2 regions of the Paenibacillus sp. FSL R10-2778 genome follow, and region 1 is predicted to be linked to the other one. Evidence: a T-box and tRNA genes for the amino acid it is inferred to sense, from the RefSeq annotation. Region 1 holds a T-box; the other holds one or more tRNA genes.
The links. The T-box of region 1 lies ahead of NST40_RS25005 (valine--tRNA ligase). A T-box ahead of a tRNA ligase gene usually reads a tRNA of that ligase, here a tRNA-Val.

Region 1 (4,991 bases):
GAAATTTATTAGCATCCTGTCCGGTTAGTACTACCAAAGTTGTCATGCCTCTCTGTTTGAAGCATATACATGTGGGGAGTAACATTTTGGGCTTATGCTCTGGGCCTGTCTCAGGGTTAGATTATGCCAAGAAGGAGGACATATCCCGTGTTTGATCAGTCCCACGGCTTGCGGTTTGATATTTACGAACGCATTCACCTTTCGGAAGAGCTTCCGGGAATAGCTGAGCTGGAGGAGGTTGAACTACTTCCGGAAATTCAGGTGATTCAGCGGGAGGATCGTGCCGAGTTATATGGTCAGCTGTTGCTTACCGGGCTTTACCGGAGTGAAGATGACCGAACACAACGTCTGGAGCATGCCATTCCCGTGGAAATCACTGTTCCGCTTACACGCGTCAGCTCGATTGAAGATATTGGGGTAGAGATTGAGAATTTTGATATCGATCTGCTCACGATGCGCACTGTGAATATAACAGGCGTATTATCGCTGCGGGGGATCGGTGGTGCGGACCCTCAACCTCAACCAGCCTGGCAGCAAGAGGAGTATACAGTCGCCTATTCTCCTGTGAATGATGACAGGGTAGAAGCTACTACGGAGCTACAAGAACAGGAAAATGATGCACTTTATGAAAATTCTCAGTGGACCTTTGGTGAGGATGCCTCACAGGTTGCTGTAGAAGAACATGAGCATGCCGAAGCGAATGAACAGGAAGCAGAAGAATCATTAGTTTCAAGTGGAGCCGCTCATACGTCCCCTGTAGTCAATTTCTCATCCGGTCAGGAGAAGGACAAGGGAGCTAAAGCACGGACACATAGTCTGGAGTCCCAAGTTGAGGATGCTAAAGCGGGTTTATCCGATTACTGGTTTAAAGCCGAGGCCCAGAACAAAGAGGTTGAGGTGTCTCAGCTGAATCAAGCAAGCTATGTGAGCGAAGAGAACCAACAGTCGGCAGAGGAATATTTTACTCCTAGAGAGACCGCTGTTCCAGCCGTTAGTGCAGATGCAATTCAGGATATCCCTGTGTTCGCTTCTGAAAATGAGGCTAATAATGCGCTTCCTAAGCAAGAAGAGAATACTGCGCCGATTAATGAGAATGCGAACGAAGTTTTTGTTTCACAAGAGAGTGTGGCTTCTCATGAGGAGAAACAAGATCTTAAGATCGCCTTGGGCAGCAAAAAAGAAGCAGAAATTCCGGAAAAAGAACATCTCACCTTCTCCTCTTTACTAAGCTCCAGTCGTGTCCGTAAAGAGCAGGAAGCTCTGCAGTCGGATGCAAACACATCTGCAGCAGTGGACGTTCCAGAGGTTGGCAATAATACGGAATGGAAGAGCAGATTCATTGCCAGCGCGGATGGAGCTAACATGTTCCGCAAAGTTCGGCTGTGTATTGTGCAGCGTGAAGAAACACTGGATACCATAGCAGAGAAGTATCAGCTAAGTGCGCGGGAACTGGTAATGTATAATCGCTTATCCGGGCAGAGTGTAGAGGAAGGTCAAGTGTTGTACATCCCGTAATCGAATCGTGATGCGTACACACATGAATAGGTGAATCCCGATCAGGTATTAGGATCGGGATTTTTGCTGTTTCTTTGTTGGAAGGGATGCTTCAGAAGAAATAAGTCGAAATTCAGCCTAAAGTCCCGCTGCAAAGGCGTATCCAGGTTGACTAGGGGGGGCTCAAAATGTATTATGGAGTAAGCAATATCTAAGTAAAGACTGGGAACGGGAAGAGTAGGCGGTCAGCCCTTCAGAGAGCGGAATTGCAAGTGCTGTGACATTCCGTAGGAAACAGCCCCCGAAGTCGCCCCGGAGTCGCCCTTCTGAGCTTATCTTCATATTTGTGAAGGATAAGTTAGGTTGTGGCCGGTAGCAGCCGTTATCTGTACGAGTGTCGCGCTAAGCTTCTGAATCCGTAGGGTAAGAAGTGTAGTTTTATTTTTCATTGGCGCGAAACAAAGGTGGTACCGCGAAAGAATGACCTTTCGTCCTTTGAGACGAGGGGTCTTTTTGTTTTTTTCAGAGACCTGTGCGCTCTATACAGCAACTTTATTAACAACTATAAGCAACTACAAGTAAACTAGTGGAGGTATCAGAGAATGGCTGACCAAAACCATCTAACAGCGGCAGATGCTGCCGCTACGAATGAATCTAAAAACGAGATGCCAACAACGTATGATCCGAAGGCAGCAGAACAGAAATGGTATTCCTACTGGACAGAGGGCGGATATTTCCGCGCAGGCCAGCGTCCGGATGCTAAAGCCTATAGTATTGTGATCCCGCCGCCAAACGTAACGGGAATGCTGCACATCGGGCATGCGCTCGATTTCACATTACAGGATATCCTGATTCGTACTAAACGGATGCAGGGCTTCGATACGCTTTGGTTGCCAGGTACGGACCACGCAGGTATTGCAACACAAACGAAGGTAGAGCAGAAGCTGCGCGAGCAGGGGATTTCCAGACATGACCTCGGACGTGAGAAGTTCCTGGAGCAGGTGTGGGATTGGAAAGACAAATACGCGAACACCATTCATGAGCAGTGGGCAAAAATGGGACTTTCCCTTGACTACTCCCGCGAGCGTTTTACCCTCGATGAGGGTTTGTCTAAGGGAGTTCGCGAGGTATTTGTTAAGCTTTATAATAAAGGCTTGATCTATCGCGGTAAACGTATCATCAACTGGGACCCGGCGGCTCGTACGGCGTTGTCGGATATCGAGGTTGAATATAAGGAAGTTAACGGTCATCTGTACCACCTGCGTTACCCACTTAAAGATGGCAGTGGACATATCACTGTAGCGACCACACGTCCGGAGACGATGTTGGGTGATACGGCAGTTGCTGTTCATCCTGAGGATGATCGTTATAAAGATCTGATTGGTAAAACGCTGATCCTGCCGATTATCGGCCGGGAGATTCCAATTATCGCTGACGAGTATGTAGATAAAGAGTTTGGTAGCGGTGCGGTTAAGATCACGCCAGCTCATGATCCAAATGACTTCGAGGTAGGTCAACGGCACAATTTGCCGCAGATCAACGTAATGGATGAGAGCGGTACGATGAACGAAGAAGCAGGACCTTACAAAGGTCAAGACCGGAGTGAATGCCGTAAGGCCATCACGGCGGATCTGAAGGAGCAAGGCGTTCTGATCTCTATTGAAGATCATGTGCATCAAGTTGGACACAGTGAACGTTCAGGAGCGGTTGTTGAGCCTTACCTGTCCACACAATGGTTCGTGAAGATGCAGCCCCTCGCCGAAGCTGCCATCAATGCACAGAAGGATGGTAATGGGGTTAACTTTGTACCTGAACGGTTCGAGAGAACCTACCTGAACTGGATTGAAAACGTACGCGACTGGTGTATTTCCCGTCAGCTTTGGTGGGGGCATCGTATTCCGGCTTGGTATTCTGAATCTACCGGTGAGCTGGTTGTGGCGAATGACGAGGAAGAAGCGCGCCGGATCAGCGGCTTAACCGACCTGAAACAGGACGAGGATGTTCTGGATACTTGGTTTAGCTCCAACCTCTGGCCGTTTGCAACCCTAGGCTGGCCGAATGAAGACAGTGCAGATTTCAAACGTTACTATCCGAACGATGTGCTCGTAACGGGCTACGATATTATTTATTTCTGGGTAGCGCGGATGATCTTCTCGGCACTAGAATTCACCGGAGAGAAACCATTCTCGGACGTATTGATGCATGGTTTGGTACGGGATGCTGAAGGACAAAAAATGTCCAAATCACTCGGAAACGGTGTAGATCCGCTTGAGGTTATCGAGAAGTATGGCGCAGATGCTATGCGTTATATGATTTCTACCGGCAGCACAGCGGGTCAGGATTTACGCTTCCGCTGGGAAAAGGTAGAGCAGGCGCGTAATTTCGCTAATAAGATCTGGAATGCGTCACGCTTCGCCCTCATGAATCTTGAAGGAGTTAGCTTCGAGAATATTGACATTACTGGTGAGCTAACTACGGCTGACCGTTGGATTTTACACCGCCTGAACGAAACTTCTCGTGAAATTACGCGTCTAATTGACTCGTACGAGTTCGGCGAGACCGGCCGCCAGCTGTACAACTTCATTTGGGACGATTTGTGTGACTGGTATATTGAGTTCGCGAAGCTGTCGCTTTACGGAACGGATGCCGCAGCCAAAGCGAAGACACAGTCCGTACTTGCTTATGTACTCGACCGCACCATGCGCTTGATCCATCCGTTTATGCCGTTTATTTCGGAGGAAATCTGGCAGCATCTGCCGCATGAAGGAGAGACAATTACTTTGGCTGCTTGGCCTGAGTATGATGCTGCTCTGGAGAACCCGCAAGCGGTAGCGGAAATGAACCTGCTGATGGATGTAATCCGGGCAGTTCGTAATATCCGTGCTGAAGTAAATGTACCGATGAGCAAAAAGGTTGATTTGATTATTAAAGCGAGCAATGAGGAAACGCTGAGCATCATTACTCGTAACGACAACTACATCGGACGTTTCTGCAATACCTCTTCTTTCGAAGCTGGCCTGAATCCGGAAACGCCAGACAAGGTAATGTCCGCTGTAGTAACGGGAGCGGAACTGCTTCTGCCTTTGTCGGGGCTGATTGATATTGAACAAGAAATCGCTCGTCTGGAAAAAGAAGTGCAGACGCTGAACAGCGAAGTAGAACGCGTAGAGAAAAAGTTGAGCAATCAGGGCTTCGTGGCCAAAGCTCCCGCAAAAGTTATCGAAGAGGAGCAGGCGAAGCAGGCAGATTATTCTGCCAAACGTGAGAAAGTACTTGCCCGCATAGCAGAGCTGAGAGGATAAGAGACATGGATGACCTAAATCGGGGCGGGAGCACCGCCCCTCTTGCGACATATACCGAAGCGGTTAACTGGATCAAGGGCCTGATTCCTTTTGGAATCCGGCCAGGTTTAGACAGAATTGAGATGTTGATGGACAAGCTGGGAAACCCGCACCGTCGGCTGAAATTTATTCATGTGGCGGGTACCAACGGCAAAG
Region 2 (4,991 bases), 2.8 Mb from region 1:
TTTTAACAGGAGCATGGCGGCTCCGCCCCCCAACCATTTCAGCGGAGTAGAAGTATTCTTTTTCTGCTCATTTTGCATTTGCGGCAAGATCACAAGCTCCTTTATCTTTCAATTTTAAGAAACTACTGTACAGTTCCATCTATCTTATCATAGAAGCATTAAGGATATTTCTACAGTGAGCCCTTCGGAAAGTATACGACGCAACTTTTAGAAACGTTTCAGCGTCAAACCAACTATCATGGATAAATTTTACTGCCAGATAAAGAAAGGGTTGGTTAATATGCTCTCTTTTCACTCCAAAGCTTGGTTATCCGTCTTAATGCTCTCAACACTTTTACTCCCTGCCACCATGTCAGCAAGCTCTTCATTAACTGTATCGGAGTCCTCTGCGCTCGCCCAAGCTTCCTCTGCTAATACTTCGCAAGTATACTACCAATTTGGCATTCCTGGTGGAAACATAGGCGGACCTGCGCTGCTCAAAAATGGTGTAATCTACGTAGATGTTCGGGGGATCGCTGAACAAGCTGGCTTAAAAATGGAATGGGATAAATCCGGCAAACGTGCTCTGTTCAAAGGCTGGACTAAAAGTTTTGCTGTTCGAATCGGGAGTCAAACTGGCGTGCTTGACGGGAAAGCGGTAGATCTAGGAGGAATACCTTTTAAATCCAAAGAAGATGGGATATATGTGCCGGCCCGTTTTATCGTTAAGGCTTTCGAAGGCAGCCATCTCCGTCTGGACTCCACAACGAACACACTTTTAGCAGATGATCTGAAGACCTACAATGTTTTCACAGAATCCTTTGGAGGGCGTACCTATATGCTGGTCAAAGCTAATGGTGATTTATATGTCTCACAAGGCAAGGATACGGTGATAAAACTCACTTCACTCCAAACAAACTTTGACTGGGCAGGAATGAAGATCGAGAAAACGGCGGGGGGTCTGCTAGTCATTAAGATTATTGATTCCTATGGAGAGCCTCATATTAATACACGCGAAATCACACTCATATTCAAAAATGGTGCATTACTACGCAAGGCCACATTCGCTTACCAGTTCAGAGGAGATGCGGATTTCAAACCTTATGATGGCAACCTCATCTTGCATGATGGTAATACCTTACGTTTCATCCAAGACGGCACAGGCAATGTAATAGATACTCTTGATCTTGTAAAGCTGGGTGGCGAGGAAGATGCTTACTATGTAGAAAGCATTGATAAAGAAATCATACTGCTTCGTGGAAATCAGAATGGATTGCTAACCTTAATCGACCGCCAAACAGGCGAGCGAACCCTTTTGTATAAGGAGCTACTCACAGCAAAGGATCAGGAATATGCGGAAAATAACGATGTTCCTTTTAAAGGAGATACTTTGAAATTCGTAAAACGGAGCGGTGACAAATTGTATTTTATAAATGACTCTCCGCTTACTGGCAAAAAAGAAGTTATCTACTCCATTGAAGCTCATTCCAATAACTCCAAGAATAATGTTGATTAGAAAGTACAGCACAAGCATGTGTATTGATTAAAGAACTAATCGAATCCTCCTCAGTGATTATCCCTGAAAATTAACCTTCCTACATATAGGCAAACGCCGTGAACGTTGTAGGCTAAGGACCATAGACTGTTATCAGGATTGAAACATTCGAGGAGGATATCCATGGAATCAAATACAAATTTTCATCAACAGGTCGCTTGGAATTGCATGAATAAATATGTAGGTATAGTAACGACTGATGGTCAATCCTTTGACGGCTTCATCGCTCACGTGGATCAGAACTATATCACCCTTGCGGTTCCCAGCAATGAAATGGTCGATCGTATGAACGGAATGCCTGCCGAGCAGTCGAACTATAGACAATTCGGGTTCCAGCCCGGCTTTTACCCAAGACGCCGCTTCTATCCACGCCGTATCCCTTTTTTCGGAATAAGCAGTCTATTTCTACTCCCGTTTTTTATCTGACTCGGTGCAGGGGGATGAACGGTCATCCCCTTTCTAGCTATTTAACTACTTAATCGGAGAAAATTAAGAAGTAAATACAACTCTACATCTATATTGATTATAAAAAAGAATTGCCATCCTACTCTATCGTATGGTATTATAAATTTCGTCGCAGGACGGTAGCTCAGCGGGAGAGCACTATCTTGACAGGGTAGGGGTCATGGGTTCGAACCCCATCCGTCCTATACTGAAAAAGCCTTATTATATAAGGCTTTTTCTTTTGTTCAGAGATTTATAGGTTGTAAGAAAAAGCAAAGTGGTGCCATTATCGGCACCACTTTTTTTACCCCCTGTAACCGTTTTAGAAATACATCCTTGGATACTTTTATCGTCTTTCCGACCCGCACGATATGAAATTGACCCGAGTTTAATAGTTCATAGGTTTGAAGTTCACCTTACCAAGTATTTGTTGGATTTCCTTCGCTGTGAGTACAGAGGGATAATTAGAAGTAGTCTTATGTGTTTATTCAACCACCTTAACTTCCACTGATCTCGTCATCGCCTTTAACGTGGAACTATACAAGTTCCTTTTTAGATTCCTTAGTTTGCTTATTGAAGTGTGCTGCTATTTGAATTTTTATTCATAATTGCTCCTCTCAAATTTGGATTTTATAAAAAAATAACGACTGCAGCTAGTGCGATAATTGAAGCAACATATATAGCGGTGCTTTGTGGACTAGCTACACGTTCCATATATCTTTTCCCCTAATGCTATAAGTGTTGCCCACGGTTGCATGATGGTTATCGATTTCATGGTTTTGCCTCATTTCTTCATTGTATTTTCAAATAAATTGAAGCGATGTTAATAATGATTTATTTTCCAACCGATAGTAAAAAGAGAATAAATAATACATAAGGAGAATTTGAAATGGAATATATACTCATTGGTATTGGAATATATGCACTACGTATACTTGTTCCAATTTTTGTTGCTAGAGTTATGTGGAAAAAGAAATCCGAAATATGGAAGATTGTTATTGCTGTCATACTGACAATTTTCCTCCCTTGGTTGGGTTTAATTTATCTCGTCATCAATCGTTTGAGGTCACCCGGCATCCCCCGATTATAATATCTGCATTTGTACAACCCCTGACGCTGAGCAACTTGTTTGCGTAATTGTTCTTTCTATACATACTGGTTATTTGTCCTCTCCTTTATATAGGAGAGGGTGGTTAACCCTCTGCCTTCTTCAGATATTCAGTCGCAAACCCGCCATTAAAAACCTTCCAGCAACACTACCTCTGATGCAAGTCCCACGGTTCCGATTTCACCGTCCATACCTTATCCTTGTTTACTTCCTTCCAAGCTTCGTATCATGTATGCATGATTAATTTGTCTTCCGGTTTCAGTCCTGATTTCTTGAACTTTGGTTATTTTTCCATTTCGTTTATCTCTCCTTATTGGCTATGTCCGATTATTGGCGCGTTCTCTCCATGCTAATCTGCGGAAATACTTGCGTGTCTCTGATCCTTACGGCGGGTTCGTACTAACCTGACCTGCCGAGAGAATTCCTATTCTATCTCCTCGACCTCTGAATTAGATGTGCTATACGGGTATCCTCCGTCCCATCTGCCAACTAGAAGTGAAGGTGTGCCCATATGACCAGTTACGTTGATATTCGGAGGAGAGACATCTATCATCTGTTTTTACACAATCCAATTCTTCGTTCCAAATGCGATGAATCACTCTTCCCCCGCAGCAAGGACACTTATCGTCGCTCACCATGCTGTAGCTACTATATTCCCACCGATCGTACTTGTCGGTTCTTTTAGGGCAAACCCCCGATCATCAGATTCTATAAGAGAGGAGAGCTTTTAACCCTCTTTGTCACTGTATATTCCTACTGTGCATCAAATCTCAGTCGAATGAATAGTACGCAGCGGCCTGAATCTTGTAAATATTAACATTTGATTATAAAATCAAACAAAGGCGGTGTTAACAATGAGATTAGTACTGTTCATGTTGGCTGGAATAGGCGCGATTTTCTATCTTTCATTAGGAATCATCATTGTAAAGGTAATCCTTACAAGAAAATTACCAAATAATAATTACACTCCATTTGACTACATCACGGCCCAATCTCCTGTTGAGTTTCACGATGAGAAAAAAGAGATAGAAGAAAATGCAGACCATGGTGATGATAAGGACAAAAACATTATTTCATTATCAAAACGACGACCTTCTCTTCCCTGATGCACAATAGGCTGCTACTTCGTCATGACCTTTGGAGGGACACTCCTACTCCTTGAATGATCTGTATCTTCGTACTGTGACATAAAAAAACTCTTACGTTATAATAGTGTTGAATTAAATATTGAAGGGACTGAACTATGCGCAGATATCGATATCTTAACCCCAAAATAAATAGATAATGGAGGTAATATATTGATTACAGAAATACAAACCGAAAGACTAATATTACGAAAAATGAAATTATCTGACTCTGCTAGTTTGTTTAACATTTGGTCTGATCCAGAGGTTACAAAGTTTATGAATATCAATAGTTTCACTGAGGAAAGCCAAGCAGTAGAAATGATTAAAATTCTTAATAACCTGTCTTTGGAAAACAAAGCTATTCGTTATTCCGTAATTGAGTTAGAATCAAATCGCATAATTGGTTCCTGCGGTTATAATTCTATAGATTCTTCAAATGCTAAAGCAGAGATTGGATATGATATTGGTAAAGATTATTGGGGCAAGGGATATGCTCCTGAGGCCATTCAATCTCTGATGGATTATGCGTTCAATACTTTAAATTTCAACAGGATAGAAGCAAAAGTCGAACCCGAAAACAATAATTCCATAAGAGTTTTGCAAAAGTTAAACTATACATTCGAAGGAACAATGAGAAAGTGCGAAAAGTCCAAAGGAAAGTTTATTGATTTAAGCATTTTCTCAAAATTAGTAACAGAGTAACTTTTAATGAGTGGGCCTACATTTTTATGGTGTAGGCTTTTTATTTACTATATTTTCACGTTGCTCAACTAAATGA

Region 2: it has a tRNA-Val gene. The T-box ahead of NST40_RS25005 (valine--tRNA ligase) is inferred to sense a tRNA for this amino acid. The anticodon was not compared.

Annotation. Positions count from the first base shown of each region.
Region 1 covers NZ_CP151956.1:5,551,806-5,556,796, reverse strand. The annotation lists gene NST40_RS25010 (LysM peptidoglycan-binding domain-containing protein) at 148-1,515, shown strand; T-box leader at 1,710-1,993, shown strand; gene NST40_RS25005 (valine--tRNA ligase) at 2,097-4,796, shown strand; gene NST40_RS25000 (folylpolyglutamate synthase/dihydrofolate synthase family protein) at 4,802-4,991, shown strand, end outside.
Region 2 covers NZ_CP151956.1:2,734,067-2,739,057, reverse strand. The annotation lists gene NST40_RS11975 (site-2 protease family protein) at 1-78, opposite strand, end outside; gene NST40_RS11970 (copper amine oxidase N-terminal domain-containing protein) at 281-1,495, shown strand; gene NST40_RS11965 (hypothetical protein) at 1,658-1,960, shown strand; tRNA gene NST40_RS11960 (tRNA-Val) at 2,113-2,184, shown strand; gene NST40_RS11955 (DUF3951 domain-containing protein) at 3,941-4,192, shown strand; gene NST40_RS11950 (GNAT family protein) at 4,385-4,915, shown strand.